Linked DNA regions of Variovorax sp. PBL-E5. The protein of the gene in region 1 interacts with the protein of each later gene in a pairwise test. Links are inferred from orthologs where the notes say so. Each region holds a gene or a part of one and is shown on either strand. Other genes may lie near its edges.

Region 1 (15,614 bases):
CCATCGCGGCTCGCGCGAGACGAAGCCGAGTTGCCGCTGCAGCTCGAGGCTGTCGACCTTGTAGACGACTCCATCGATGTCGTAGGGCAAGGTATCGCGCTCACGTCCCATCGTCTCGTGGAACTCGATCAGGTCGCTCGCACCACGGGCGCGCGTTCTCTTCGTCGAAACCGGAAAGCCCCAGGTATCGAACTGGGTCAGCCAGTCGAATTGCGTCGCGCAGTCCGGCCCGCCCTGCTCCGGCGGCGTGACCTCGCCGAGGCCGTAGGCGAAGAAGCTCAGGGGCCGGTCGGCCGCGATCGCCGGATCCAGCTGGCGCACGGCGCCGGCCGCGGCATTGCGCGGGTTCACGAAGACCTTCTCGTTCTTCTGGCCGGCAGCGATCTTCTCGCGCTGCCGCTCGTTGAGCTTCTCGAAGTCGTCGCGCCGCATGTAGACCTCGCCGCGCACCTCGACCACCGGCGGCAGCGCCGAAGCCTCGCCATGCAGGCGCAGGGGGATCTGCTGCATCGTGCGAATGTTCTGTGTCACCTCTTCGCCGATCTCGCCGTCGCCGCGCGTCGCGGCCTGGACCAGCACGCCGTGCTCGTAGCGCAGGTTGATGGCCAGGCCGTCGAACTTGAGCTCGCACACGTACTCGACCTGCGGCGCGTCCTCCGCCAGGCCGAGCTCCTTGCGTACCCGCGCATCGAAGGCGCTCGCGCCCGCGGGCGTGATGTCGGTCTCGGTGCGGATCGACAGCATCGGCACCTTGTGGCGCACCTTGACGAAGCCGTCGAGCGGCTTGCCGCCGACGCGCTGCGTGGGTGAATCGGGCGTGCGCAGCTCGGGGTATTCCGCTTCGATGGCCTGCAGGCGTTGGAACAGCTTGTCGTACTCGGCATCGGGCAATTCGGGCGCATCGAGCACGTAGTAGAGATGCGCGTGGCGGTGCAGCTGTTCAGCCAATGCGGCCGCTTCGCGAGCCGCCTTCTCTCGCGTTGTCATGAAAGTCTCCTGAACAAGCCGGACAGCTTAGCTGAACAAGCGCCGCGCCAGCGGTGAGCCGGCCGAGAGATCGCGCGTATCCAGCGTGTCATAAAGCTGTTCGAGATCCGCACCGATCACGTCCATCGTGTCGTCGCGCAGCAGCTGGCCATCGCTGTCGGTCACGACGCCGTCCATCTCGCGCGCCAGCGTGGCCGCGGCCTCGCGCATGCGCTCGAAGGGCCGTTCGCCGCGATCGACCTGCGGCACGTCGAGGCTCAGCGCGAGTTCGCGGATCGCCGACTGCGCAGGATCGTCGGCCAGCGCGGCCTGCGTGTCGAAGGACAGGCCCAGGATCGGCGGCAGGCCGACCTCGCCCGCGGGCAGCACCATGCGGCCCGGAATGATGCCCGCCACGAAGCCCAGGCGCGCCGCGTTCTGCTGCACGTAGCCGGGACTCCATGCCGCATGCAGCGCGCGCAGCACGAAACTCAGCTGCGCATCGTGCGAACTCGCGAACTGATCGAGCTCGCGGGCGCGCGCCACCTCGTCCAGCATCTCGGGAAACTCGGGCGCGCCGTTGAGCGCATCGGCAAAGGCCTGAGCCTTGACGACGAATTCGGAGTACTCGATCTCGTTGAGCGCGCCGGTGCGATTGGCCAGCTGCACGCCGACCTGGAAGGCACCGTAGCGCTGACCCGGCGCCGGCAGTTCCCATTCGCCCGTGTGTTCGTTGAGGCCCTCGATCGCGACCGGCTTGCTGCCGGCGCGCCGCGTGGCCGGCATGGCCGCAATGGCCGCATCGCCCGAGGCGAGGCCATCGAGCGACACCGGCGCGATCACGTCGATCAACGGATCGAGCCCGCCGCGCCGCTCGGCCGTCGGCATGGGCAACGCGCTGGGCGCCGGCAGGTCGGGGTCGAACAGCGGCTCGTGCCGCTCGGTGCCGTGCATCAATTGCGGCTCGACATGCAGCACCGGTTCCTGGTCCTGCGTCGACTCCGCCCGAACAGTGTCGGGCGCTTCTCTGTCTCGCGCATCGGGCTGGCGCGGCTCGTTGCGGCGCGACATCCACGTGTTGAAGCCGACGACTGCGGCCAGCACGAGGCCGCCGAGGATCGCCAGCGCGACGGTGAGGCTGCTCATGCGCGGTCCATGTCCCTGTTCAAGCGGCTTCGACCATGGACACCGCAGCTTCCATGTCGACCGCCACGATGCGTGACACACCCTGTTCCTGCATGGTCACGCCGATCAGCTGTTCGGCCATCTCCATCGCGATCTTGTTGTGGCTGATGAAGAGGAACTGGGTTTCACGACTCATGGCGGTCACGAGTTTGGCATAGCGCTCGGTGTTGGCATCGTCCAGCGGCGCATCCACCTCGTCCAACAGGCAGAAAGGTGCCGGATTGAGCTGGAAGATCGCGAACACGAGCGCGATGGCCGTCAGCGCCTTCTCGCCGCCCGAGAGCAGGTGGATGGTCTGGTTCTTCTTGCCCGGCGGCTGCGCCATGACCTGCACGCCCGAATCGAGGATCTCGTCGCCGGTCATCATGAGCCGCGCATTGCCGCCGCCGAAGAGCTCGGGGAACATGCGGCTGAAGTGCTCGTTGACGATCTTGAAGGTGCCGCCCAGCAGGTCGCGGGTTTCGGCGTCGATCTTGCGGATCGCGTCCTCGAGCGTGGTGATCGCCTCGTTCAGGTCGGCCGACTGGGCATCGAGGAAGGTCTTGCGCTCGCTGGCCACGGCGAGTTCGTCGAGCGCGGCGAGGTTGACCGCACCGAGCGAAGCGACCTCGCGGTTCAGGCGGTCGATCTCGCTTTGCAGGCCGCCGAGCCGCACCTTGTCGGTCTCGATCGACAGCGCGACCGCTTCGAGATCGGCCTGCGCATCGGCCAGCAACTGCTGGTACTGCTCGAAGCCCAGGCGCGCAGCCTGTTCCTTGAGCTGGAAATCGGTGATGCGCTGGCGCAGCGGATCGAGTTCGCGCTCGAGCTGCAGGCGCCGTTCGTCGCTGGCGCGCAGCTTGAGCGTGAGGTCGTCGTACTGGCTGCGCGAGCCGCCGAGCGCAGTTTCGCGTTCGAGCTTGAGCGCCAGCGCATCCTGCAGGCCGGCCTGTGCGGCTGCGTCGGACAGGCGGCCGAGTTCGGCACGCGCGCGTTCGTCCTCTTCGGTGAGCGAGGTGGTCTGCTGCACGGCGGTCTCGATGGCGCGGCCGAGTTCGCCGCGCCGCGCTTCGAGCGTGCGCTGGGCGAAGGTGGCCTCCTGGGCCTGGCGCTCCAGGCTGCGATGCTGCTCGCGGCTGGCGGCCAGCACGCGGGCGGCCTCGATCACGCGCTCGTCGAGCTGCGCATGACGCTCCTGGCTGTCGGCCAGCTGCATGTCGAGTTCGTCGAAGCGGCCTTCGGCGGCGACGCGCTTTTCCTGCAGCTCTTCGAGCTGGGCGTCGACTTCGCCGAGGTCCGATGACAGCTGCTCGCTGCGCGCGCGGGTCTGCTCGGCCAATTGCGACAGGCGCAGCGTCTCGACCTGGAGTTCATGCGCGCGCGACTGTGTCTCGGCCGCTTCGCGGCGCGCCGTGACGAGCCGCTGAGCGGCATCGCCGTACGCGGCCTCGGCGCGTGCCAGGGCAGTGCGCGACTCCTCGCTGATCAGCGTCTGGGCGCGCAGCTGGCGCTCGAGGTTCTCCATTTCCTGCTGGCGCGCCAGGAGGCCGGCCTGCTCGGAATCCTGCGCGTAGAAGCTCACGCTGTGCGCGGTGACGGCATGGCCGCTCTGGACGTAGATCACCTCGCCGGGCTGCAGCTTGTCGCGCTGGGCCAGCGCCTCTTCGAGCGTCGCGGCGGTGTGGCAGCCATGCAGCCATTCGGCCAGCAAGGCCTGTTGTCCGGCATCGCCGAGGCGCAGCAGATCCGACAGGCGCGGCAAGGCGCTGGGCGCTTGCGGCAGGCCCGCCACTGGCGGCGTGTAGAAGGCCAGCTTGGCCGGCGGTGCATCGCCGCCGAAGGCACGGACCATGTCGAGCCGGCTGACCTCGAGCGCACCCAGGCGCTCGCGCAATGCGGATTCGAGTGCGTTCTCCCAGCCCTGCTCGATGTGGATGCGGCTCCACAGGCCTTGCAGGCTTTCGAGGCCGTGCTTGGCCAGCCAGGGCGCGAGCTTGCCGTCGGTTTTGACCTTTTCCTGCAGCGCGCGCAGCGCTTCCAGTCGTGCCGAGAGTTCGGCATGGCGCGCGCCTTCGGTGTTGACGGCCTGCTGGCGGTTGCGGCGGTCGTCGTCGAGCTGCGGCACGGCTTCCTGCAGCTCGTGCAGGCGGGCATCGGCTTCGGTGGAGGCCTCCTGCGCCGCGGCCAGTTGCGCCTGCAGATCGCGCAGGCGGGTTTCGTCGGGGGCGGCAAGCGCGCTCTGGTCGCTGCGCAAGCGTTCGGCGCGCAGCGTGAGCTGGCGGCTCTGATCTTCGATATTGCGTTGATCGGCGGCCAGCACCTGGATCTGCTGCTGCACTTGGACGACCGTGGCGCGCTGCGCATTGGCCTCGTCCTGCGCGCGCTGCTGCGCCTCTTCGAGCTCGGGCATGCGGGCGTCGTGCTCTTCGAGCTGCGCGGCCAGCAGCTCGGCCTGCTCCTCGGCATTGACGCCCTGGCCAGCCAGGGTTTCGATCTCGGCCTCGGCATCCTCGCGGCGCGTGCTCCATTGCGCGATCTGCTCACGCAGCTGGCCGAGGCGCTGCTCGACGCGCTGGCGGCCCTCGACCACGAAACGGATCTCGCCTTCGAGCCGCCCGACCTCGGCACTGGCCTCGTAGAGCTTGCCCTGCGCCTGGTTGACCTGGTCGCCGGCGGCGTAGTGTGCCTGGCGCACGGTCTCGAGTTCGGCTTCGATGTGGCGCAGGTCGGCGGTGCGCGATTCGAGGTCGTTGATCGCCTTCTCGGCGTCGGCCTTGATCTTGCCCTGGTCGGCTTCGCTTTCGCTGCGCTTCAGGAACCAGAGCTGGTGCTGCTTGCGCGTGGCATCGCCCTGCAGCGTGTTGTAGCGCGCGGCGACCTCGGCCTGCTTCTCGAGCTTCTCGAGGTTGCTGTTGAGCTCGCGCAGGATGTCCTCGACGCGCGTGAGGTTCTCGCGCGTGTCGCCCAGGCGGTTCTCGGTCTCGCGGCGGCGCTCCTTGTACTTCGACACGCCGGCGGCTTCTTCGAGGAAGAGGCGCAGCTCCTCGGGCTTGGATTCGATGATCCGGCTGATCGTGCCCTGGCCGATGATCGCGTAGGCACGCGGGCCGAGGCCGGTGCCGAGGAACACGTCCTGCACGTCGCGCCGGCGCACCGGCTGGTTGTTGATGTAGTAGCTCGAATTGCCGTCGCGCGTGAGCACGCGCCGCACCGCGATCTCAGCGAACTGCGACCACTGGCCGCCGGCCCGGTGGTCGGCGTTGTCGAACACCAGCTCGACGCTCGAACGGCTGGCCTGCTTGCGCGTGGTGGTGCCGTTGAAGATGACGTCCTGCATCGACTCGCCGCGCAGCTCCGAAGCACGCGATTCGCCGAGCACCCAGCGCACCGCATCCATGATGTTCGACTTGCCGCAGCCGTTGGGCCCGACGACGCCGACGAGTTGACCTGGCAGCAGGAAGTTGGTGGGTTCGGCGAAGGACTTGAAGCCGGAAAGCTTGATGGAATTGAGACGCACGACGGGTCGGCCTTGAGCCTGGCTTTTGCCAAGGTGTTGATTTGTAAGAAAAATTCAGCGGCCCGTAGTCCGAAGACCGGCCGACACCCGAGGCGACGATGATAACGTGCGGCCCATGAGCGATTTCCCCGTTTCCCCTTGCGTATGGCATCGCGCGCTGCTGTTCGGCGTGGCCGCGATGCTGCTGGGCCTTGCGGCCTGCACGACGACGGAGCGCGCGCAACCCTACGCCGGCAACGAATGGATCCAGACCAGCGCCAACCGCATCGCCAACCTCGCGCTGCGCGACAACCTGCAATCGATCCGCCGGGTGCAGCTGTCGCTCTATCGCCGCAACCCGCGCGAATGGCACAAATGGGCCACGAGCGCGGAAGACGCCATTCAACGCACCTGGGACGCCATCTCGCAACAGAGCTCCCTGCCCGACCTGCAGGGTGCGACCGGCATCGACGCAATCCGCATGGCCTTCGAGACCCATCCGAAGCCCTATGCGGGCGACCGCGTCGCGGCGCTGGTGGTCGGCTGGGCGTCGCTGCTCAAGCAGGCCAATGGCGGCACCTGGGAGCAGAGCATGCTCGACGGCGTGAATGCCGAGAACAGCTACCGGGCCGCACGCAATGTCGAGATCTCGCTCTGGCTCATCGGCTCCAAGACCGGCCCGGACGGCCAGCCCCTGCTGCTGGCCACCGAGATCAGCGAGCGCGGCCGCAATCTGGTGGTCGACCGCGAGCTCTCCAAGGTGGTGGCGCGCCTCGATCTGCTGGCCGCGCAGGCCGACGAGAAGTACCGCCGTGCGGCGCTCGATTTCGGCCAGAACTGGTTTCTCGGCAGCCTCGGACCCTTCTTCTCGATGGTGCCGAGGTAGGCCGCGCGCGGCGCCGCACCTAGAATGCTTCGCACTTTTCCATCCCACTCTCTCCGAGGAATTCCATGAGTTCGATCAATTTCATCGGCGGCGAAAAGGGCGGTGTCGGCAAGTCGGTCACGGCACGGGTTCTGGCGCAGTACTTCATCGACCACAGCCGGCCCTTCGTCGGCTTCGACACCGACCGCTCGCACAACTCGTTCACCCGCTTCTACGAAGGCTTCGCCTCGCAGGTGGTGGTCGACAGTTTCGAGGGCCTCGACACGGTGGTGAACGGCTTCGAGGCCAATCCCCATCAAAGCGTGATCGTCGACCTCGCGGCACAGACGCTGGCACCGCTGTCGCGATGGATCAAGGAGTCGGACCTGTTCGACGTGTTCGCCGAACTCGGCGTGGCGGTCAACTTCTGGCACGTGCTCGACGACGGCAAGGATTCGAGCGACCTGCTCGGCACGCTGGTCGACACCTTCGGCAACCGGCCCAACTACATCGTGGTGCAGAACTACGGCCGCGGCAACGACTTCGCGCTGCTGCTCGGCTCGCAGTCGCTCAGCAAGGCGATCACGAACGGCGCCCGCGTCATTGCACTGCCGCGCCTGCACGACGCCAGCATGCGCAAGATCGACGGGCGCAACACCAGCTTCTGGAAGGCGGTGAACGACCGCGAAGGCCCGCACGCACTCGGGCTGCTGGAGCGCCAGCGCGTGAAGGGCTGGCTGGCGACGGCCTATGCCGCCTTCGACACCCTGCCGCTCTGACCCGCGCGGCGCAGCAGCAGCACGAGGAGCAGCAGGCCCAGCACCGTGAAGGCGATGAAGGACCAGTTCGCGATCGACAGGCCGAACAGGGTCCAGTCGATCTTGGAGCAGTCGCCGCTGCCGCGGAAGATCATCGGCAAGGCGCGCTGCAGCGGAAAGGTCTCGATCATTCCGTAGATGTCGCGGCCGCAGCTCACCACTTCCGGCGGATGCCATTGCAGCCAGCTCTGGCGCGCAGCGGTGTAGGCGCCGCCGACGGCCATGACCAGTGCGAGCATGGCGCCCGTCCACTGCAAGCCGCGACGGCGGCTCGTGGACGCCAGCCCGGCGAAGACCGCCAGCAGCACCAGCGCATAACGCTGCACGACGCACATCGGGCACGGCTCCAGGCCCACCACATGTTGCAGATACAGCCCGAAGGCGAGCATCGCCACGCAGGCGGCGCAGATCAGCGCCAACGCGCGCCGCGGCGCACCGAAATACCAGTCGATCAAGCTATGGTCCCTCCACGAACACACGGGCCCGGCGCGGCGTGGCGACCACTGTTTCGCCTTCCCGCAAGCCGAGATCCCGGAACTGTTGCGCAGGAAGTTGCGCCTCGATGATGGTTCCGGACCCCGGATTATCAGGATTCGATTCGACCGGTTCGAGTTCCAGCCTTGCGATCGGACCGACCACAATGGCACGGCTCAGCGTCGCGACGATGCCCTGGGTCCGTGCGGAGCCGTTCGCTGTCGTGGCCGGCACATAGCGCGCGATGTCGAGGTCATGCGGCCGCACATAGGCCAGCGCCTTGCCGTCACGCAACCCGCGGCTTTCCGGCGTATCGATGCGAATGCCTTCCACATGCACCTCGCCTTCGTGGGCGCGGCCATGGAACAGGTTGACGTCGCCGAGAAAGCCATAGACGAAGGGACTGGCCGGCCGGTCCCACACATCCTGCGGCGAGCCGACCTGCTCGACGCGGCCGCTGTTCATCAGCACCACGCGGTCGGCCACTTCGAGCGCTTCCTCCTGGTCATGGGTGACGAAGATGCTGGTCACGTGCAGCTCGTCGTGCAGGCGGCGCAGCCAGCGGCGCAGTTCCTTGCGCACCTTGGCGTCGAGCGCGCCGAAAGGCTCGTCGAGCAGCAGCACCTTGGGCTCGACCGCGAGCGCACGGGCCAGCGCGATGCGCTGGCGCTGGCCGCCCGACAGCTGTGCCGGATAGCGGTCGGCCAGCCAGTCGAGCTGCACCAGCTTGAGCAGGTCGTGCACCTTGGCCTTGATCTGCGCCTCGGCCGGGCGCACGCCGCGCGGCTTCACGCGCAGGCCGAAGGCGACGTTCTCGAACACCGTCATGTGCCGGAACAGCGCGTAGTGCTGGAACACGAAGCCGACCTGGCGCTCGCGCACATGGACGTCGGTCGTGTCCTCGCCGGCGAACAGGATGCTGCCGGTGTCGGCGGTCTCCAGCCCCGCGATGATGCGCAGCAGCGTGGTCTTGCCGCAACCCGAGGGGCCGAGCAGCGCGACGAGCTCGCCTGACGCCACGTCGAGGCTGACATCGCGCAGCGCGTGAAACTCGCCGAAGCGCTTGCTGACGTTGCGGATTTCAATGCTCATGATGTTCCTCCCAGGGCCGCGACGGCGGGTTGCGGCCGCTCCGGCGGCAGTTCTGCGATGGCCTTCATCTCGCGCTCGTGCCGCCACTCGATGAAGGACTTGATCACCAGCGTGACCAGTGCCAGGATGGCCAGCAGCGAGGCCACCGCGAACGCGGCCACCGACTGGTACTCGTTGTAGAGCACCTCGACATGCAGCGGCATGGTGTTGGTCTGGCCGCGGATGTGGCCCGACACGACCGACACCGCGCCGAACTCGCCCATGGCGCGCGCATTGCACAGAATGACGCCGTACAGCAGCCCCCATTTGATGTTCGGCAGGGTCACGTGCCAGAAGGTCTGCCAGCCCGTGGCACCGAGCACGATGGCGGCCTGCTCCTCCTCGGTGCCCTGCGCCTGCATCAGCGGCACCAGCTCGCGCGCGATGAAGGGAAAGGTCACGAACACTGTGGCCAGCACGATACCGGGCACAGCGAAGATGATCTTGATGTCGTGTGCGGCCAGCCAGGGACCGAACCAGCCCTGCGCGCCGAACACCAGCACGTAGATCAGCCCCGCGACCACCGGCGACACGGCGAAGGGCAGATCGACCAGCGTCGTGAGAAAAGCCTTGCCCCGAAATTCGAACTTGGCGATCGCCCAGGCCGCTGCCACGCCGAAGACCAGGTTGGCCGGCACGGCGATCGCGGCCGTGAGCAGGGTCAGGCGGATCGCACTCCAGGCATCGGGCTCCTCGAGCGCCTGGAAGTAGGCGCCGAATCCCTTGCGCAGCGCTTCGGCCGCGACGGCGGCCAGCGGCAGCACGAGGAACAGCAGCATGAAGGCCAGCGCGATGCCGATCAACGTCCAGCGCACCCAGGCCGATTCGGTGGTGCCGGCCGCGGCACGCCGGACCACCCTGGCTGGCGCGCTCATGACGAAGCCCCCGAGCGGCGCCGCTGCCAGGCTTGCAGGCCGTTGATGACCAGCAGCAGCACGAAGGACAGCACCAGCATCACCAAGGCCACCGCGGTGGCGCCTGCATAGTCGTACTGCTCGAGCTTGCCGATGATGATCAGCGGCGTGATCTCCGAGATCATCGGCATGTTGCCGGCAATGAAGATCACCGAGCCGTACTCACCGATCGCGCGCGCGAAGGCCATCGCAAAGCCGGTCAGCAGCGCCGGCATGATCGAGGGCAGGATCACCCGCGTGAAGGTCTGCAGCCGGGTCGCACCCAGGCTGGTCGCGGCCTCCTCGAGTTCCTTCTCGGTGTCTTCGAGCACCGGCTGCACCGTGCGCACCACGAACGGCAGGCCGATGAAGATCAGCGCGATCACGATACCCGCCGGCGTGAAGGCCAGCTTGATGCCGAGCGGTTCGAGGTACTGGCCGATCCAGCCGTTGCCCGCCAGGAGCGCGGTCAGCGAGATGCCGGCGACCGCGGTGGGCAGCGCGAACGGCAGGTCGACCAGCGCATCGACGATGCGCTTGCCCGGGAACTTGTAGCGCACCAGCACCCAGGCCACGAGCAGGCCGAAGACGAGGTTGACCAGCGCGGCGATCAGCGACGCGCCGAAGGTCAGGCGGTAGGACGCCATCACGCGCGGCGCGGTCACCGCGACCCAGAACTGGTCCCAGCTCATCGTGAAGGTCTTGAAGACCAGCGCGGACAGCGGGATCAGGACGATCAGGCACAGGTACAGCAGCGAGAAGCCGAGCGTGATGTGAAAGCCGGGCAGCACGCGCCGCGACACGCCGGTATTGCCCGCACGCGCAAGCGGCGCCGCCGTGGCGGACGGCAGCGCCGACGATACAACCCCAGCCATTTACTTGGCGCCAGGCGTGTACAGCTTGTCGAACTGACCGCCGTCGTTGAAGTGCACCTTCTGCGCTTCGCTGAGGCTACCGAACAGTTCCTGCACCGTGAAAAGCTGCAGCGGCTTGAAGGTCGCGGCGTATTTCTTGAGCACCGCTTCCGAGCGCGGGCGCAGCGCGTGCTTGGCCGCGATCTCCTGCGCCTCGTCCGAATAGAGGTAGTCGAGGTAGGCCTTCGCGAGTTCGCCGGTGCCCTTCTTCGCCACCGTGCGTTCGACCACCGCGACCGGGTTCTCGGCCAGGATGCTGATCGACGGATACACCGCATCGACCTTGCCGGCGCCGAACTCGCGGTCGATCGACACGACCTCCGATTCGAAGGTGATCAGCACGTCGCCGATATTGCGCTGCAGGAAGGCGGTCGTCGCATCGCGGCCACCGCGCGCGAGCACCGGCACGTTCTTGAACAGCTTGCCGACGAACTCGGCGGCCTGGGCGTCGGTGCCGCCCTTCTTCTTCACGTAGCCCCACGCAGCCAGGTAGGCGTAGCGGCCGTTGCCGCCGGTCTTGGGATTGACGACCACGACCTGCACGCCGGGCTTGATCAGGTCGTCCCAGTCCTTGATGCCCTTGGGGTTGCCCTTGCGCGTGAGGAACAGCATGGTCGAGGTGGTCGGCGCCGCGTTGTTCGGGAAGCGCTTGGCCCAGTCCTTGGCCACCACGCCTGCATTGGCGAGGAACTCGATGTCGGTGGTGGTGTTCATGGTCACCACATCGGCATCGAGGCCGTCGGCCACCGCGCGCGCCTGCGCGCTGGAGCCGGCATGCGACTGGTCGATCTTGACGTCCTTGCCGGTGGTCGCTTTGTAATGCGCGACGAAGGCGGTGTTGTAGTCCTTGTAGAACTCGCGCGCCACATCGTAGGAGACATTGAGCAAGGTGGTCTGGGCGGATGCGGCGCCGCTTGCGGCGAGCACGAGGGCGCCGAGGATCATCTTGATTCTGGAAGTCATAGGGTTGCCAAAGGTTCGATATTGCTGCGGCCGGCCGGGAGGCTCGCGGGCTCGTCCGTCAGGGATTGGAGCAATGCGAGACCGAGCGGCCAGTCACCATGCCCCGATTCGAGGTTGATGTGGCCGGCATTTTGCATGCGAACGAATTCGCTGCCCCAGGCACGGGCATAGGCGCCGGCCAGCCGGACCGGGCAATAGGGGTCGTTGCTGCTCGCCACCACGATGCTGCGGTACGGCAGCTTCGCATGGGGAACGGGCGCGAAATCCGACAGCACCGCGCGGCGCTCGGGGTCGGCCGGCGCCACCAGCAGCGCGCCGCTGATGCGTGCGGCAGCGGCCTCGGGCAGATGCGCGGTCGCGATGCAGCCGAGACTGTGCGCGACGATCACCACCGGACCGGGGCATTCGAGCACGCGGGTCTCGAGCATGGATACCCACGCCGCGCGGCCCGGCGTGAGCCAGTCGTCCTGCACCACGCGCACCGCGCCCTGCATGCGCTCCGCCCACAGGCTCTGCCAGTGTCCCGGCCCGGAATCGCGCCAGCCCGGCACGATGACGATGGTCGGTTTCGTCACGCGGGCTTATTTGTTGGGCTGCGGTGTCAATCGCAGATAGGGCCGGATGGCCTTGAAGCCCTTCGGGAAGCGTTGCGCGAGCTCCGCCGGGTCCTGGATGCTCGGGCTGATCACGACATCGTCGCCGTCCTGCCAGTTCACCGGCGTCGCGACCTTGTGGCTGTCGGTCAGCTGCAGCGAATCGATCACGCGCAGGATCTCGTCGAAGTTGCGGCCCGTGCTCGCGGGATAGGTGATGGTGGCGCGGATTGCCTTTTTCGGATCGATGATGAACACGCTGCGCACGGTCGCCGTGGTCGAAGCGTTCGGATGGATCAGGTCGTAGAGGTCGGCCACCTTGCGGTCGGCGTCGGCCAGGATCGGAAAGTCGACGGTGGTGTTCTGCGTGTCGTTGATGTCGCCGATCCATTCCTTGTGCTTGTCCGCCGGATCGACGCTGATCGCGATCGGCTTGACGCCGCGCCTGGCGAACTCGCCCGACAGCGCGGCGGTCTTGCCCAGTTCCGTGGTGCACACGGGCGTGAAATCGGCGGGATGGGAGAACAGCACCACCCAGGCATCCCCGGCCCACCTGTAGAAATCGATCGGACCCTCGTTGGAGTCTTGGGTGAAATCGGGGGCGATGTCGCCGAGTCGCAGGGTGGCCATGGTTGCTCCGGAGAAGGTGAACTGAGGATTGTCGGAATCCGCTCTTCATCCGTAAACGAATATCTACTTGTTTGAATATGGCGTTTTGCGCATAACGAGCTCAGCCGGCCAGCGCGTGAGGTTCGTCGCCGTTCAGGTTTTCGGCCAGGAAATCGATCAGACGCCGAATGGCGGGGACGAGCGCCCGGCGCGCCGGGAACATGGCGTGCGTAATGCCCGGCGCCGGCCCCCATCCCGGCAAGACCTCCACCAGTTGGCCGGCCTTCAGTTCGCCGCGGCACATGTAGTCCGGCAGCACCGACGCGCCGGTCCCCTGCACCACGGCGAACTTGAGCGTCAACAGATCGTCGGCCACATAGCGAGGCGTGTGCGAATGCGTCTCCACGGCGCCATCGGGCCCTTCGAGGCGCCAGTGAGTGCGTCCCTCGCCGCTCGACATCGAGACGGTGTCGAGCTTCGACAGATCGGCCGGCGTGCGCACGGGCCCCTGCTTTCGGAGCTGCTCCGGGTTCGCGACCAGGATGCCGCGGCTGACGCCGAAGGTCTTGGCCACGAGCGTGGCGCTGTCCTCGATCTGCGGCCGCACGCGCAGCGCCAGATCCACGCCCTCCTCGACCGGATCGACCGGCCGGTTCAGCACCCGCATCTCGATCCGCACGGCCGGATAGCGCTGCATGAAGATCGGCAGCAGCGGACCCAGCGCGCTCTGCGCCAGCGTCACCGGACAGCTCAGGCGCACGGTGCCGCGCGGCTCGGTCTGCACCTGCGCGACCGCCTCGGCGGCCGCCTGCGCCGCGTCGCGCATGGCCGCGCAATGGCGCAGGTAGAGCTCGCCAGCCGGCGTGAGCGACAGGCGCCGGGTGCTGCGCTGCATCAGCTGCACGCCCAGCTGCGCCTCCAGGTCGGCCACGCGCCTGGACAGCCGCGACTTGGGAATGCCGAGCGCGCGGCTTGCGGCAGCAAACCCGCCGTGTTCCGCGACCTCGGCAAAGAAAACCATGTCATTCAGGTCTTGCATCGATCGATTGTCCTGTTATTGGGACGATATGGCCTAATTTTACCGACTTATCAAGCAATCACATCAAAAATAGAATTCACCCATGCCGACCGATTTCCGTGCCGGCCCTTTCAAGGAAAGCATTGATCATGAAGTTGCTCCACATCGATTCCAGCATCCTGGGCACCAGCTCGGTATCCCGCCAACTCACCGCCGAAGTGGTGGCCGACTGGCGCCGGGCCCATCCCCACACGACCGTCGACTACCTCGATCTCGCGGTCGAAACCCCGAACCATTTCAGCGCCGACGCGCTCGGCATCAAGGTCGGCATCCAGGCCGAACCCACCGACGCCCAGCGCCGCGAGAACGAAGTGTCGGAAAAGCTGGTGAGCCAGTTTCTCGCCGCCGACGTGATCGTGATCGGCGCGCCGCTCTATAACTTCACCGTGCCGACCCAGCTCAAGGCATGGATCGACCGGCTCGCGCAGGCAGGCCGCACTTTCAAGTACACCGACAAGGGCGCGGTCGGCCTCGCCACCGGCAAGACCGTGATCGTCGCACTGGCGCGCGGCGGCATCTACTCGACCAGCGAAGGCGGCCAGGCGATGGAGCATCAGGAAAGCTACCTGAAAGTCATCTTCGGCTTCTTCGGCATCACCGACGTGCGCTTCGTGCGCGCCGAGGGCGTGGCGATGGGCGAAGCGGCGAAGGCAGCCGCACTCAGCGTCGCGCGGGCCGACATCGCGACTGCGACCGGCCACGCAGCCAATCAGGACGTCGCCTCGCTGGCGGCCTGAACGCCCGCCCGCTTCGCGGGTTATGCAGCGCTTCCCTCTGCAATCGGCGGTGCGAAGCGCAGGGCCACGGCGATCCGGTTCCATTGGTTGATGGTGCCGATCGCCACGGTGAGGTTCATTGCCTCCGATTCACTGAAGTGAAGCCGCAGCGCCTGCCAGGCCGCGTCGTCGGCATGGCGCTGCGCCATCAACGTCAGCGTCTCGGTCCATTCGAGCGCGGCGGCTTCGCGCGCCGAGAACACGCCGGCGTCGCGCCAGGCCGCGACCAGATCGAGCCTCGGCGCCTCCACGCCCAGCTTGCGCAGCACATTGAGATGGAATTGCAGGCAGAAGGCACAGCCGTTGATCTGCGATGCACGCAGCTTGACCAGCTCGGTCAGCGACTTTTCCAGCCCGGAATCGTCGACGGCCTTGCTCATTGCGCGCAGTGCCGAATGCACGGCGGGCGCTTGCCTGGCGAAGTCCGGATAGTCGATCCGGGGCCGCAACGTGCTCATGGAATGCGAGTCCTTCATGGTTAAATATCAGAGTACGAACATGTTATTCGAGCCCTGACATCATGCGCAAGACCACGATTCCGGATGGGCCTTCGATCCCGAAGATCGGCGAAGGCAAACGCGGTCCCAAAGGCTATCTGGGCTATCTGCTGCGGCAGGCCGGTGCGGCGCACGCACGGCGCATGGAGCGCGCCCTGTCCGACCTCGGCGTGACGCCGCCGCAGTTCGTGGTGCTGACGATGCTGGTGGCCTATCCGGGCATCTCGAATGCCGAGATCGCCCGCCTGGCCATGCTGACACCGCAAACCGTGAGCGTGATCGTCTCGAACCTCGAGCGCTCGGGCGCGCTCGAGCGGCGCGCCCATGCGGTGCACGGACGCATCCAGCATCTCGATGTCACGGCCGAAGGCGAACGG
Region 2 (15,461 bases), 2.4 Mb from region 1 along the record:
GGGCGGGCTGGCGAACGCCTTCCCGCTGGTGCTGATCGCGCGGGTGGCCGAAGGGCTCGCGGCCGGCGTGGTGCAGCCGATCCCGGCCATCATCATCCTGCGCGCCTTCGAGCCGCACGAGCAGGGCCGCGCGAGCGGCCTGTTCGGCATGGGCGTGGTGCTGGCACCGGCGATCGGGCCGAGCATCGGCGGCGTGCTGGTCGATCTGTTCGGCTGGCGCTCGATCTTCTTCATGGTCGTGCCCTTCTGCCTGGTCTCGATCTGGCTGGCCTACAAGTTCGTGCCGACCACCGCGCCGGGCGGCGTGGTGGCAGCGCCCAGCGACGGGCTCGACTGGCGCGGCCTCACGCTCGGCACCGTCGGCACGCTGTGCCTGCTCAACGGCCTCGTGCAGCTGCGCGGCGATGCACCGCTCGGCGCGGCGCTGCTGCTGGCCGGCGCGCTGGTGGCCTTCGCCGCCTTCCTGGCCTGGCAGAAGCGCTTCGCCGCCGCGGGCGGCACGCCGCTGATGAACCTCGCGCTGTTCCAGCACCGGCAGTTCGCGATGGGCAGCCTGGTCGCCTTCATCTACGGCACCGCGCTGTTCGGATCGACCTACCTGCTGCCGGTCTACATGCAGGTCGGGCTGCAGCTCTCGGCCTCGCTGGTCGGCACCATCCTGCTGCCGGCCGGCATCGTGCTGGCACTGACGATCGCCGGGGTCGGCCGGCTGGCCGACCGGCAGCCGACGTGGGCGCTGGTGAGCATCGGCCTCGCGCTGCTGGCCGCCTCGTTCGCGCTGATGACGGTGCTGCACCTGGGCAGCGGCGTGTGGCTGCTGGCGCTCTTCGCCACCGTCGGCCGCATCGGGCTCGGCTTCATCCTGCCGTCGCTCAACCTCGGCGCGATGCGCCCGCTCGAGAAGGCTCTGATTCCGCAGGGCGCGAGCGCGATCAACTTCCTGCGCATGCTGGGCGGCGCCGCGGGCGTGAGCCTGTGCGCGGTCGTCCTCGAATGGCGGCTCGCGGCGCACGGCGACTCGTTCGCCAACGCCGACTCCAGCGCCGAGCGCCTGGCGGCCTTCGACGAAGTCTTCGGCCTGCTGGCCGCCCTGTGCGCGCTCGCGATCTGCGCCGCGTGGCAGCTGCGAGAAAAGACCCCGCGCAACCCCGATGCCCTGCCAGCCAGGTAGCAGCGCCATCGCTCTCTCGTCGGCCGCGCAGCGCGCCGCGTTCGCGGGCTGCGCCCCCTGAAAGGGGGTGGGCGGCCACACGAAGTGGGCAAGCCTGGGGGTAAGCTCTACCCCATGTGTCAGCTGCTTGGAATGAACTGCAACACGCCCACCGACGTGACCTTCAGCTTCACGGGCTTCGCGCAGCGCGGCGGGCGCACCGACCATCACGCCGATGGCTGGGGCATCGCCTTCTTCGAGGACCGCGGCCTCCGGCACTTCGTCGACCATCAGCCGGCCTGCGAGTCGCCGGTGGCCGAGCTGATCCGGCGCTACCCGATCCAGAGCCGCAACGTCGTCGCCCACATCCGCAAGGCCACGCAGGGCGCGGTGAACCTGCAGAACTGCCACCCCTTCGTTCGCGAGCTATGGGGCCGCTACTGGGTGTTCGCCCACAACGGCGACCTGAAGGACTTCCGCCCGCGCCTGCACGGCAGCTTCCGCCCGGTCGGCAGCACCGACAGCGAGCATGCGTTCTGCTGGCTCATGCAGGAACTGGCCAAGTCGCATGCGGGCGTGCCGAGCATCGCGGAGCTGACCCTCACGCTGCGCGAACTGGCGCCGCGCTTCGCGCGCCACGGCACCTTCAACTTCATGCTCTCGAACGGCCAGGCGCTCTGGGCCCATGCGTCGACGAACCTCTGGTATGTCGAACGCAAGCATCCCTTCGTGACCGCCGAGCTGTCCGACGAAGACCTCAGCATCGACTTCGCGCAGCACACCACGCCGGACGATCGCGTCGCCGTGGTGGTGACCGCGCCGCTCACGACCAACGAGACCTGGACCGCATTCGCGCCGCAGGAGCTCGCCGTGTTCGTCGACGGGCAGCGCGCCGGCTAACCCACTAGCTTTTCGAGGGTAGGGTCGCCTCGAGCGCGTCGATGAACATCGCCGGCACGTCGAAGCCGGTCTGTTCCGTGATCTCCTGGAAGCAGGTCGGGCTGGTGACGTTGATCTCGGTCAGCGAGCCGCCGATCACGTCCAGCCCGATCAGCAGCAAGCCGCGCGCGTGCAGCACCGGCCCGATCGCCTCGGCGATGCGCAGGTCCTGCGCGCTCAGCGGCTGCGCCACGCCCTTGCCGCCGGCCGCCAGATTGCCGCGCACCTCGGTGCCCTGCGGAATGCGCGCGAGGCTGAAGGGCACGGGCTTGCCGCCGATCACCAGCACCCGCTTGTCGCCCTCGGTGATCTCGGGCACGAAGCGCTGCACCATGATCGTCTCCGCGCCGTCCTTGTTGAGCGTCTCGACGATCGAGCCCAGGTTCAGCGCATCGGCCTTGACGCGGAAGATGCCCATGCCGCCCATGCCGTCCAGCGGCTTGAGGATGACGTCGCCGTGCTCGGCGTGGAAATCGCGCACCGCCGAGGCGCTGCGCGTGACCAGGGTCGGCGTCGTGAACTGCGCGAACTCCATGATCGCCAGCTTCTCGGGATGGTCGCGCAGCGCGCGCGGCTTGTTGACGACGTGCGCGCCTTCGCGCTCGGCCTGTTCGAGCAGGTGGGTGGCGTAGATGTACTCGGCATCGAAGGGCGGGTCCTTGCGCATCACGACGACGTCGAAATCCTTCAGCGCCATCGATTCGCGCAGGTCCTCGTGGTACCAGTCGTGCGGATCGCCGGTCAGGGTGATCTGCTGCACCGTCGCGCTCACCGGCTTGCCCGAGGACCATTGCAGGTCCTGCGGCACGCAGGCCGCGATGCGATGGCCGCGGCGCTGCGCCTCGCGCATCATCGCGAAGGTGCTGTCCTTGTAGATCTTGAACAGGTCGAGCGGGTCGGCCACGAAGAGGATGTGCATCAGAAGGTCTTTCCGCCGGTCGGCGTGGAGGGCGTCGCGTCGGCAGCGGCGCGGGCGTCGGGCTCGATCTTGCCGCCGATGGCGATTTCCCTGCTGGCAAAGGGTCTGCGGCCGAGCTGCTGGATGCCGAGCGCGACGGCGCCCGCCACCACGCCCCAGAACGCGGAGCCGACGCCCGCGATGGTGATGCCCGACAGCGTGACGAGGAAGGTGATCAGCGCGGCTTCGCGATGCGATTCGTCGCGCACCGCCGCTGCCAGGCCGCTGCCGATGGTGCCGAGCAGCGCCAGCCCCGCGATGGCGATGACCAGTTCCTTCGGGAACGCGGTCAGGATGCCCGTGACCGCGGCGCCGAACAGCCCGATCACCACGTAGATCGCACCGCAGCTGACCGCCGCGGTGTAGCGCCGCGCCGGATCTTCGTGCGCCTCGCGGCCCATGCAGATGGCCGCGGTGATGGCGCTGAGATTGAGCGCGAAGGCGCCGAAGGGCGCGAGCACCAGCGTGACCAGCCCGCTGAGCGTGATGAGCCTGGAGACCGGCATCTCGTAGCCCGCGGCGCGGACGGCGGCGACACCCGGCAGGTTCTGCGAGGCCATCGTCACCACGAACAGCGGCAGCGCCAGGCTGACCGCCGCCTGCCAGCTGAAGACCGGCATCGTGAACACGGGCTTGGCGATGCTGAAGTGCACCGCGCTCCAGGCCAGCTGGCCACGCGCGGCGGCGAAGGCGACCGCCACCGCGAGCGTGAGCGGCACCGCGTAGCGCGGCAGCCAGCGCTTGGCGACGAGGTAGGTGCCGAGCATCAGCAGCACTAGCGGCAGCGCCGTCCTGGCGGCGATGAAGGCGTCGAGGCCGAAGCGCGCCAGCACGCCGGCAAGCAGCGCGGAGGCGATGGCCATCGGGATCCGGTTCATCACGCGCTCGAACCAGCCGGTGGCGCCCGCCAGCGCCATCAGCACGGCGCACACGATGAAGGCGCCCACCGCCTCGTTCATCGTGTAGCCGGCACCGGCGCTCGCGAGCACCGCGGCGCCGGGCGTGCTCCAGGCGATCATCACGGGCTTGCGCAGCCACAGCGAGGGCAGCGCCGAGGCCAGCCCCATGCCGAGGCCCAGCGCCCACATCCAGGAGCTGATCATCTCGGGCGTGGCGCCGAAGGCCAGCGCGGCCTGGAACACAATCGCCACCGAGCTCGTGAAGCCCACGAGCACCGCGACGAAGCCTGCGGTGAAAGCCGACAGGCTCAGATCCTTGAAAAATCGCATGCGCGGAATTGTGCCGGGGTCGCGGGCGAGCCTAGATTTCGATCTTGGAGCCCAGCTCGACGACGGCATTGTTCGGCAAGCCCAGGAAATCCGCCACGCCGCTCGCGTTGTGATGCATCTGCGCGAACAGCTTCTCGCGCCACGGCGCCATGCCGCTGCCCAGCGTCGGGATCACGACGTCGCGCGACAGGAAGTAGCTGGTCGACATCGGCTCGAGCTGGCAGCCGCGCAGGCGCGCGTGTTCGAGCGCGCGCGGCAGCTCGACGTCGTTCTTGAAGCCGTAGTGCACGATCACCTGCCAGCAATGGTGGCCGAGCGGCTCCATCTCGATGCGCTTGTCCATCGGAATCCACGGCACCTCGTGGTTGCGCACTGTGACGAACAGGTTCTGCTCGTGCAGCACCTTGTTGTGCTTGAGGTTGTGCAGCAGCGCATTCGGCACCACGCCGGGCTCCGCGGTCATGAACACGGCCGTGCCGTCGACGCGCGCCGGCGGCGTGACGAACACCGAATCGAGGAAGCTGCGCAGATCGATGGCCTCGGCGAGCTGCGTTTCGCCCATCAGGCGGCGGCCCTCCTTCCAGGTGATCATGAGCGTGAAGATGCCGCCGCCGATCATGAGCGGGAACCAGCCGCCCTCGAACAGCTTGAGCAGGTTGGAAGCGAAGAACAGGAAGTCGACCACGAAGAAGGCACCGGTCGCCGCGATGCACAGCGCCAGCGGGTACTTCCAGGCGTAGCGGATCACGAAGAAGGTCAGCACGGTGGTGATCAGCATGTCGGTGGTGACGGCGATGCCGTAGGCCGCGGCCAGGTTGCTCGACGAGCGGAACATGACCACCGCCAGCACGATGGCGACGAACAGCCCCCAGTTGACGAACGGGATGTAGATCTGCCCCGCGGTGCGCACGCTGGTGTGCTCGATGTTCAGGCGCGGCAGGTAGCCGAGCTGGATCACCTGGCGGGTGACGCTGAAGGCGCCCGTGATGAGGGCCTGCGACGCGATCACCGTGGCCGCCGTGGCCAGGAACACCAGCGGCACCAGCGCCCACTCGGGCGCCATCATGAAGAACGGGTTCTTGACCGCCAGCGGGTTCTCCAGCAGCAGCGCGCCCTGGCCGAAGTAGTTGAGCGTCAGCGCCGGCATCACGACCGAGAACCAGGCGATGCGGATCGGCCCCTTGCCGAAGTGCCCGAGGTCGGCATAGAGCGCCTCGGCGCCGGTCACGCACAGCACCGTCGCGCCCAGGATGATGAAGCTGGTGACCGGGTTGCCCCAGATGAAGCGCAGCGCATAGTGCGGGCTCAGCGCCTTGAGGATTTCCGGATGCACGACGATCTGCGACACGCCGAGCAGCGCGATGGCGCAGAACCAGGACAGCGTGATGGGGCCGAAGAAGCGGCCGATGCCCGCGGTGCCGCTCTTTTGCACCGCGAACAGGCAGAACAGCACGACCAGGGTGACCGGGATCACGTAGTGCCCGAAGTGCGGCGACACCACCTCCAGGCCCTCGACCGCCGACAGCACCGAGATGGCCGGCGTGATGACGCCGTCGCCATAGAACAGCGAGGTGCCGAAGATGCCCACCACCAGCAGCACCCGGCGCAGCCGCGGCTTGTCGGCGACCGCGCGCGAGGCCAGCGCCAGCATCGCGACCAGGCCGCCCTCGCCTTCGTTGTCGGCCCGCAGCACCAGCACCACGTACTTCAGGGACACGATCACCGTCAGCGTCCAGAAGAACATCGACAGGATGCCGTAGACGTTCTCGATCGTGAAGGGAACATGGCCGTGACCGAACACCTCCTTGACCGCATACAGCACGCTGGTGCCGATGTCGCCGTAGACAACGCCGATGGCCGCGAGGATCAGCGCGGCGGAGGAAGATTTGGAACGGGACACGAAGTCGGTGCAAAGGGTCGTCCGGCGCCGTGATGCTCGCCCGGGCGCGCCGGCCGCCTCGCAAGGTTGCCGCTTCGCCCTCCGCCCCCTCGTTTGCGTTGCTGTGGGGTCGCTATTTTGCAGCCGCCGGCCGGCCTCGCAAGACGCGGCCGGAAATCATTCGTAGATTTCGGCGTCCGGGTTGGTGGCTTCGAGCTCGTAACTGGCCGCCACCATCGCCAGCCGGGCGATCACGCCGTACATGTAGAACCGGTTCGGCGCGCTGGCACCGGGCTTGGCGCCGGGTTGCGGTAAGTGCGCACTCTCCGAAAAGGCCAAGGGCACGAAGCTGGCGCCCGGCATGTTGAGGTTTTCGTCCGGGCTGCGCTCGGCGTTCACGCGGTAGAAGCCGCCGACCACGTAGCGGTCCATCATGTAGACCACCGGCTCGGCCACGGCATCGTGCACGCGCTCGTTGGTCAGCACGCCCTCCTGGACGATCACCTCGCTGCGCTCCGCGCCCACGCCGGCGGCACCGGCCTTGCCGCGCGAGCGGCGGCCGAGGGTCTCGAGATCCTTGACGTCGCGCACCGTCATCACGCCCATGGCACCGGCGCCGTTGTCGGCCTTGACGACGACGAAGGGCTTCTCGTTGATGCCGTATTCCTTGTACTTGCGGCGGATCTTGGTGAGCATCGCGTCCACATGGCTGGTCAGCACGTCCATGCCGGTGCCATCCGCGAAGCTGACCTCGCCGGCCTTGGCGTACATCGGGTTGATCAGCCATGGGTCGATGCCCAGCAGCTTGCCGAAGCGCTTGGAGAGCTCTTCGTAGCTGTGCAGATGGTTGCTCTTGTGGCGCACCGACCAGCCGGCGTGCAGCGGCGGCAGCAGGTACTGCTCGTGCAGATCCTCGAGGATGCCCGGGGTGCCGGCCGCCAGGTCGTTGTTGAGCAGGATGGTGCAGGGGTCGAAATGCTTGAGGCCGAGGCGCCGCTTGCCGCGCACCACCGGCTCCAGGCACACGGTGTCGCCGTTCGGCAGCTCGATCTTCTTGGGCGACTTGATCGCGGGATCGATCGAGCCCACGCGCACGTTGAGCCCTGCCATGTGAAAAATACGCACCAGCTGTGCCACGTTGGCCAGGTAGAAGGTGTTGCGCGAATGGTTTTCCGGAATCACCAGCAGATTGCGCGCCTCCGGGCAGATCTTCTCGATCGCGGCCTGGGCGGCCTGCACCGCCAGCGGCAGCATCTCGCGGGTCAGGTTGTTCCAGCCGCCCGGGTAGAGGTTGGTGTCGACCGGCGCCAGCTTGAAGCCCGCGTTGCGGATGTCCACCGAACTGTAGAACGGCGGCGTGTGCTCCATCCACTCGAGACGGAACCAGCGCTCGATGGCCGGCATGGAGTCGAGAACGCGCTGCTCGAGTTCGTTGATGGGGCCGGTCAGGGCGGTGACGAGATGGGGGACCATGCGGCGGCCTTGTTGTGCGTTCTGCGGCGAAAGGTGGACTGGAATTGTAGGATTTGGGGGCGACCTCGAAGATGACAACCGCGTCATCTTCCATCCCCTTCGGGAAACGCCGCGAAGCGAGCAACCCTGGGTGGGGGTCAGCTTCTCGTGTTGCCCTGGCCCAGCACGATGTATTTGAGCGAGGTCAGCCCTTCGATACCCACCGGCCCGCGCGCATGGAATTTGTCGGTGCTGATGCCGATCTCCGCGCCGAGCCCGAACTCGAAGCCGTCGGCAAAGCGCGTGCTCGCATTGACCATCACGCTCGCCGAGTCGACCTCGCGCAGGAAGCGCTGGGCGTTCACATGATCGCGCGTGACGATGGCATCGGTGTGATGGCTCGAGTAGCCGTTGATGTGCGCGATCGCCTCGTCGACATCCGCCACCACCTTGATGCTGATGACCGCGGCCAGGTATTCCTCCGACCAGTCGGACGCCACCGCGTCGACGACCGCCGCGCCCGCCGGCAGCGCGCCGGCAGCGCGCAGGATCCGCGCGGCGGCAGGATCGCAGCGCATCTCCACGCCCTTGGCCGCGAAGATCGCGCCGATCTCCGGCAGGAAGCGGTCGGCGATCGAGGCCGCGACCAGCAGCCCTTCGGCCGCGTTGCAGGGGCTGTATTTCTGTGTCTTGGCGTTGTCGACGATGTTCACCGCCATGCCGAGCTCGGCCGTGTCGTCCACGTAGACGTGGCAGTTGCCGTCCAGGTGCTTGATGACCGGCACCTTGGCATCGCGGCTGATGCGTTCGATCAACCCCTTGCCGCCGCGCGGGATGATCACGTCGACGAACTGGGGCATCGCGATCAGCTGGCCGACGGCTTCGCGGTCGGTGGTCTGCACCAGCTGCACCGCCTCGACCGGCAGGCCTGCCTCGGCCAGCGATTCGGACACCAGCCGGGCCAGCGCCTTGTTCGACTCGATCGCTTCCGAGCCGCCGCGCAGGATGGCCGCGTTGCCGCTCTTGATGGCCAGGCTCGCGGCCTCGATGGTCACGTTGGGCCGGCTCTCGTAGATCATGCCGAAGACGCCGATCGGCACCCGCATCTGGCCGACCCGGATGCCGCTGGGCTGCTGGCGCATGCCGATGATTTCGCCGATCACGTCGGGCATGGCGGCCAACTGCTCGCAGCCGAGGGCGACCGTCTCGATGGCCTTGGGCGTGAGCTTGAGGCGATCGACCATCGGCGCCGACAGGCCGGCGGCGGTGGCACGCTCGACATCGCGCGCATTGGCCGGCGCCAGCGCGGCGGCGTTGTCGCGCAGGCGACGCGCGAGCGCGCGCAGGGCCTTGCTCTTGGTGGCGGCGTCGGCCCGTGCCATGAGGGCCGAGGCCGCCTTGGCCTGCAGGCCGAGGGTCTGCATGTGTTCGCTGACGTTGAACGCGTTCATGGCCGCATTTTCCCATGCGAAGGTCCGCACGCGAAGAACGCGCGGAAACGCTGCGTTCGCAAAACAAGAACCGGCGCCGCCGGTGGCGCGATCAGCCGCGCGCGGGCGCCGCGCAGGCACGGCACAGCATCAGCGCCAGCCGCTGCAGCGCCTGCCAGCCGCTGGCCGGCCAGTCCGGCTGCTTCAGGCCCTTGACGATGCCGTCCACCACGTGCGCGGCGCGCAGCAGCCGCACGAGCAGGCGGTCGTCCAGCCGCGGCAGCACGCGCTCGAAGGCGCGCTCGCGCGGGCCCCAGATGCGGTTCTCGCGCAGCGCCATCGGCAACGGCCGGCCGGCGGCCATGGCGTCCTTCACGCGCTTGAGCGCGCGGATGTCCTCGGCCAGGGTGTAGTGCACCAGCACCTCGGCCTCGCCTTCGGCCTGCAGGCCGTCGAGCATGCGCGCGACGCGCTGCGGCTGGCCGGCGAGCACCGCCTCGGACAGCTTGAACACGTCGTAGCGCGCGACGTTGTTGACCGCGCCTTCGACCTGCTCCCAGCTCAATTCGCCCGGCGGATGCAGCAGCGCGAGCTTCTGGATCTCCTGGTGCGCGGCCAGCAGGTTGCCTTCGACCCGGTCGGCGAAGAACTGCAGCGTGCGCTGGCCCTCCTCGCCGCCCTTCACCCGCTGGCCCTGTTGCGCGAGCCGCTGCGCGATCCATGGCGGCAGCGCGGCGCGCTCGACGGTCTCGACCTGCAGGCTGACGCCGCGGCTCTCGAGCGCCGAGAACCAGGCGCCGGTGCGGGTCGCCTTGTCCAGGCGCGGCAGCATGACCAGCGTGAGGGTGCTGTCGTTGCCCGGCGCCGACTCGGCGATCTGCTGCAGCGCGACACTGCCGTCCTTGCCCGGCTTGCCCGAGGGGATGCGGATCTCGACGATCTGCCGGTCGGCGAACAGGCTCAGCGAGCCGCCCGCCGCGAGCACCGCGCTCCAGTCGAAATGCGCGCCGGCCACGGTGTACGAACTGCGTTCGGTGTAACCCTGCAGGCGCGCTGCGGCGCGGATCGCATCGGCCGCCTCCTGCGCGAGCAGCGGCTCGTCGCCATGGATCACGTAGAGCGGCTGGAGGCCGCGCTGCAAATGGGCTTCCAGCTGTGCGGCGCCCAGTTGCATCAGCTGGCCTTGACCGCCGCGAGACGGCGCATCATCTGCTGGGCGATGTCGTTCTGCATGTCGACGTACAGCAGCTCGGTCTCGCTGGCCTTCGCGAGCGCAGCGGTCTCGTTGTAGGTGATGTCGCGCGTCTGCGTGATGGCGGTCGGCGCGAGCAGTTCCTTGCCGGCCTGGCCGCGCAGCCGGAAGCGCACCGTCAGGCGCAACTGGATTTCGCGCACCTGGCCGGCGGAGTTGGTCGAGGTGACGAGCTGCTCGCGGTTCTCGGCCAGGATCTCGAGCACCGCATCGGCCTTGGCGGCCTGGTCGGCAGGCAGCAGCTCCACGTTGCCGGCCGCGCGCAGATTGCGCCGCACGCTGTTCGTGAAGGCCGAGCTGCCCTGCACGACCAGGGTCTTGAACGGGAAGACGGGTGCCTTGCGCAGTTCGAAGCCGCAGCCCGCCACCGTGACGGAAAGCGCTGCGGCGAGCAGGAAGCCGCGGCGCGGCAGCGGATGGCGTGTGTTCATGCTTTTCATACCACCACGTTGACCAGCCGCCCGGGCACGACGATGACGCGCTTGACCGCGGCGCCGTCGGAATGCTTGGTGAAGGCCTCGCTGGCCAGCGCGATCTTCTCGATCTCCTGCTTGGACGCACCCGCCGGCACGCGCACCGAACCGCGCAGCTTGCCGTTGACCTGCAGCATCAGCTCGATCTCGTCCTGCGCCAGTGCATCAACGTCGACTGTGGGCCAGGGCGCATCGAGCAGATCGCCCCATTCGCCGTCGTAGCCGAGCTGCTGCCAGAGCTGGTGCGTGATGTGCGGCGTGGCCGGATAGAGGCAGCGCAGCAGGATGCCGAAGCCTTCATGCACGGCGGCGCGGTCGCCGGCGTGCGGCGCCGCGGGCTTGAAGCCTTCGAGCGCGTTGAGCAGCTTCATCGCACCCGACACCACCGTGTTGTATTGCATGCGCTGGTAGTCGTAGTCGATCTGGCGCAGCACGGTGTGCACTTCGCGCCGCAGCGCCTTGGCCTCCTCGCCGTAGCCGCTGAGCTTCGCAGCGGCCTTGACGCGGGTGCCACCGGCGCTGCCGCCGGCATGCAGCGCGACGCCGAAGTTCCAGAGCCGGCGCAGGAAGCGCGAGCTGCCCTCCACCGCGGCGTCGTTCCATTCGAGCGTGGCCTCGGGCGGCGCGGTGAACATGGTGTACAGGCGCGCGGTGTCGGCGCCGTATTTCTCGATCAGGTCCTGCGGGTCGACGCCGTTGCGTTCGCTCTTGCCCATCTTGCCGACGCCGCCGTAGTCGACCTGCGTGCCGTCGGCCGCGGTGCCGCCGACGATGCGGCCCTGGGCATCGAGCACGGGCGTGACTTCGGACGGCGGGAAGTAATCCTTGCCGCCCTTCTCGTTGCGCCTGTAGAAGATATGGTTGAGCACCATGCCCTGCGTCAACAGCTTGGCGAAGGGCTCGTCGACCTTCACCAGGCCGAGGTCGCGCATCACCTTGGTCCAGAAGCGCGCATACAGCAGGTGCAGGATCGCGTGCTCGATGCCGCCGATGTACTGGTCCATCGGCATCCAGTACTTCGCGCCCTCGCCGACCATGGCCTCTTCGTTCTTCGGGTCGCAGTAGCGCATGAAGTACCACGAGCTGTCGACGAAGGTGTCCATGGTGTCGGTCTCGCGCCGCGCGGGCTGGCCGCAGACGGGGCAGACCACGCCGGCATGGAAGCCCTCGTGCCTGACCAGCGGATTGCCCGAGCCGTCCGGCACGCAGTCGGTCGGCAGCACGACCGGCAGGTCCTTCTCGGGCACCGGCACCGCGCCGTGCGTGTCGCAATGGATGATCGGGATCGGCGTGCCCCAGTAGCGCTGGCGGCTCACGCCCCAGTCGCGCAGGCGCCAGGTGGTCTGCATCTCGCCCAGGCCCTTCTGGCCGAGCGCATGCGCGACGGCCTTGACGGCCTCGGCATAGGACATGCCGCTGAAGTTGTCGGAGTTGATGGTCACGCCGCGCTGCTTGTCGGCGTACCAGTCCTGCCAGCGGTGGTAGTCGAAATGCGGCTCGTCGTCGACCAGCACGACCTGGATGATCTCGATGCCGTACTTGTTGGCGAAGGCGAAGTCGCGTTCGTCGTGCGCGGGCACGCCCATCACGGCGCCGTCGCCGTAGCCGATCAGCACGTAGTTGCCGACCCACACCGGCACCTGCTCCTCGGTGATCGGGTGCATCACCGTCAGGCCGGTGGGCACGCCCTTCTTTTCCTGCGTGGCAAGCTCGGCCTCGGTGGTGCCGCCGTTGCGGCATTCCTCGATGAAGGCGGCGACCTTCGGATTCGTCTTCGCGGCATGCAGCGCCAGCGGATGCTCGGGCGCCACGGCGCAGAAGGTCACGCCCATGATGGTGTCGGCGCGCGTCGTGAAGACGTACATGCGCCCGCCCTGGATCAGCGCGCCCTGCGCGTCCTTGATGCGATGGGTGAAGGCGAAGCGCACGCCCTCGCTCTTGCCGATCCAGTTCTCCTGCATCAGCTTGACGCGCTCGGGCCAGCCTGGCAGCTTGTGCTGCGTGTGCTCGAGCAGTTCCTCGGCGTAGTCGCTGATCTTGAGGTAGTAGCCGGGGATCTCGCGCCGCTCGACGGTGGCGCCGGTGCGCCAGCCCTTGCCGTCGATCACCTGCTCGTTGGCCAGCACGGTCTGGTCGACAGGGTCCCAGTTGACGACCTGCGTCTTGCGGTAGGCGATGCCCTTCTCGAGCATCTTGAGGAACAGCCACTGGTTCCACTTGTAGTAGGACGGATCGCAGGTCGCGATCTCGCGGCTCCAGTCGATCGCCAGCCCCATGGCCTGGAGCTGGCTCTTCATGTAGCCGATGTTCTCGTAGGTCCACTTCGCCGGCGGCACGCCGTTCTTGAGCGCCGCGTTCTCGGCCGGCAGGCCGAAGGCATCCCAGCCCATCGGCATCAGCACGTTGTAGCCGCTCATGCGCAGGTAGCGCGTGAGCATGTCGTTGATGGTGTAGTTGCGCACGTGGCCCATGTGCAGCTTGCCGCTGGGGTACGGCAGCATCGAACAGGCGTAGTACTTCTTCTTTCGCGTGTCCTCGGTCACGCGGTAGGCGTCGGCCGCGGTCCAGTGGGCCTGGGCGGCCGATTCGACGTCGCTGGGTTTGTAGCTGGGATTCATTGGGCTTGGGACAGGCCCCGGCGCCGGGCGGCCGGGGAAGGCGGATTATCGCGGGTACGGCGATGGCGCACTTGGCGCGTGCCACAATGATTTTCGAATCCCAAGGGCACGCATGGTCAAGGACAACCTCCCCGCAACAACATGCTGAGCACAGGCACCCCTTGGCCGCTGGGCGCCACCCCCACTTCCGAAGGCATCAACTTCGCGCTCGCCGCCCCGAACGCCACCGGCGTCTGGCTGTGCCTGTTCGACGGCACGGGCCAGCACGAGCAGCAGCGCCTGCCGCTGCCGGCCTGCACCGACGGCGTCTGGCACGGCCGGCTGCCCAGCGGCCGGCCGGGGCTGGTCTACGGCTGGCGCGTCGACGGGCCCTGGGCGCCGCACGAGGGACAGCGCTTCAACCCGGCGAAGCTGCTGCTCGATCCGTATGCGCGCGAGGTGGTCGGCCGCTATGGCGGCGAGGCGCTGTTCCTCGGCCACGATCCGGCGCAACCCGAGCGCCGCGATCCGCGCGACAACGCGGGCATCGCGCTCAAGGCCCGCGTCGCGGCGCCGCTGCCTGCCGGCGGCCCGGCGCGCCCGCGCATCGACCCCGGCCTGCGCGTGCTGTACGAGCTGCACGTGCGCGGCCAAACGCGCCTGCATCCCGCCGTGCCCGAGGCCCTGCGCGGCACCTACGCCGGCCTGGCCGAGCCGGCCGTGCTCGACCCCCTGCAGCAGCTCGGCATCACCACGCTGAGCCTGATGCCGGTGCAGCAGCGCGCCGACGAGGAACGCCTGCTGGCAATGGGCCTCAGCAACTACTGGGGCTACAGCCCGATCGGCTGGTTCGCGCCCGAGGCGCGCTACTGGAGCGGCCGGCCCGGCACCACGCCGGCGACCGAATTCCGCGCCCTGGCCGATGCGGTGCATGCGCGCGGCATGGAGCTGGTGATCGACGTGGTCTACAACCACAGCGCCGAGACCGACGAGCTCGGGCCGACGCTGAGCCTGCGCGGCATCGACAACGCGCTCTACTACCACCTGCGACCGGACGACCGTGCGCTCTACGAGAACTGGACCGGCTGCGGCAACTGCCTGAACCTGGCCGAGCCGCGCGTGCTGCAGCTCGTGATGGACAGCCTGCGCCATTGGGTGAGCGAGCTCGGCGTCGACGGCTTCCGCTTCGACCTCGCGCCCGTGCTGGCGCGCCGCACGGGCGGCGAGTTCGACCCGCGCGCGCCGCTGCTGGCGGCCATCGCCCAGGACCCGGTGCTGGCCGGCACACTCATGATCGCCGAGCCCTGGGACCTCGGCCCCGGCGGCTACCGGCTGGGCGAATTCCCGACCGGCTGGCTCGAATGGAACGACCGCTTTCGCGACACGCAGCGCGCCTTCTGGCTGCACCGCGGTACCGGCCTGGGCGACTTCGCGCAGCGCTTCACCGGCTCCAGCGCGGAGTTCGCGCATGACGCACGTGCACCGACCGCGAGCGTCAATTTCATCACCGCGCACGACGGCTTCACGCTGCGCGACCTGGTGAGCTACGACGAGCGCCACAACCTCGCCAATGGCGAGAACAACCGCGACGGCAGCGACCGCAACCTGAGCCGCAACTTCGGCGTCGAAGGCGACACCGACGATCCGGCCGTGCGGGCCGAGCGCCGCCGCCTGCAGCGCGTGCTGCTGGCGGCGCTGCTGCTCGCGCAGGGCACGCCCATGCTGCTGGCCGGCGACGAGATCGACCACACCCAGCGCGGCAACAACAATGCCTACTGCCAGGACAACGAAACCACCTGGCTGGCCTGGGACCGGGCCGACGCCGGCCTCGCCGCCTTCGTCGCCCGCGTGCTGGCGCTGCGCCGCGAGGCCGAGCCGCTGCGCAGCAACGCCTGGTGGCCCGGCACGCCGCGGACCGGCGCCGCCGCGCTGCGCTGGCTGACGCCCGAGGGCCGCGCGATGACGCCGGCCGATTGGGAACGCGCCGACCGCCATGCGCTCGCGATCGTGTTCGACGCCGTGGCGCCCGCGCCGGGCTGGCTGCTGCTGGTGAATGCCGAAGAGCATCTGGTCGAATTCGAGCTGCCGCCCGGCAACTGGAC

The links.
Region 2: the proteins of WDLP6_RS13825 (region 1) and WDLP6_RS25520 interact in binary tests that used the Escherichia coli proteins (3 or more experiments, as listed by UniProt). The link is inferred for Variovorax sp. PBL-E5 from one-to-one orthologs.

The regions. Positions count from the first base shown.
Region 1 is NZ_LR594671.1:2,837,559-2,853,172, forward strand. Bases 6,821-9,820 are described here. They hold WDLP6_RS13825 (sulfate/molybdate ABC transporter ATP-binding protein), read right to left. Parts: upstream 8,876-9,820; coding sequence 7,766-8,875; downstream 6,821-7,765. Other genes in these bases: WDLP6_RS13815 (mobilization protein), read left to right, coding at 6,821-7,270; WDLP6_RS13820 (disulfide bond formation protein B), read right to left, coding at 7,240-7,764; cysW (sulfate ABC transporter permease subunit CysW), read right to left, coding at 8,872-9,789; cysT (sulfate ABC transporter permease subunit CysT), read right to left, coding at 9,786-9,820. Also shown: NAD-dependent DNA ligase LigA, read right to left, coding at 1-987; WDLP6_RS13800 (cell division protein ZipA C-terminal FtsZ-binding domain-containing protein), read right to left, coding at 1,015-2,112; chromosome segregation protein SMC, read right to left, coding at 2,132-5,647; WDLP6_RS13810 (hypothetical protein), read left to right, coding at 5,763-6,512; more of WDLP6_RS13815, read left to right, coding at 6,578-6,820; more of cysT, read right to left, coding at 9,821-10,682; WDLP6_RS13840 (sulfate ABC transporter substrate-binding protein), read right to left, coding at 10,683-11,684; WDLP6_RS13845 (RBBP9/YdeN family alpha/beta hydrolase), read right to left, coding at 11,681-12,259; WDLP6_RS13850 (peroxiredoxin), read right to left, coding at 12,266-12,907; WDLP6_RS13855 (LysR family transcriptional regulator), read right to left, coding at 13,008-13,925; WDLP6_RS13860 (FMN-dependent NADH-azoreductase), read left to right, coding at 14,054-14,701; WDLP6_RS13865 (carboxymuconolactone decarboxylase family protein), read right to left, coding at 14,722-15,198; WDLP6_RS13870 (MarR family winged helix-turn-helix transcriptional regulator), read left to right, coding at 15,261-15,614. UniProt on the Escherichia coli protein: Part of the ABC transporter complex CysAWTP involved in sulfate/thiosulfate import. Responsible for energy coupling to the transport system.
Region 2 is NZ_LR594671.1:5,229,520-5,244,980, forward strand. The notes cover bases 6,913-9,759. They hold WDLP6_RS25520 (glutamate-5-semialdehyde dehydrogenase), read right to left. Parts: upstream 9,059-9,759; coding sequence 7,766-9,058; downstream 6,913-7,765. Other genes in these bases: gshA (glutamate--cysteine ligase), read right to left, coding at 6,913-7,628; holA (DNA polymerase III subunit delta), read right to left, coding at 9,150-9,759. Also shown: WDLP6_RS25490 (MFS transporter), read left to right, coding at 1-1,171; WDLP6_RS25495 (class II glutamine amidotransferase), read left to right, coding at 1,286-2,050; gshB (glutathione synthase), read right to left, coding at 2,055-3,008; WDLP6_RS25505 (benzoate/H(+) symporter BenE family transporter), read right to left, coding at 3,008-4,276; WDLP6_RS25510 (potassium transporter Kup), read right to left, coding at 4,308-6,176; more of gshA, read right to left, coding at 6,333-6,912; more of holA, read right to left, coding at 9,760-10,211; WDLP6_RS25530 (LPS-assembly lipoprotein LptE), read right to left, coding at 10,211-10,720; leuS (leucine--tRNA ligase), read right to left, coding at 10,726-13,380; glycogen debranching protein GlgX, read left to right, coding at 13,522-15,461. UniProt on the Escherichia coli protein: Catalyzes the NADPH-dependent reduction of L-glutamate 5-phosphate into L-glutamate 5-semialdehyde and phosphate. The product spontaneously undergoes cyclization to form 1-pyrroline-5-carboxylate.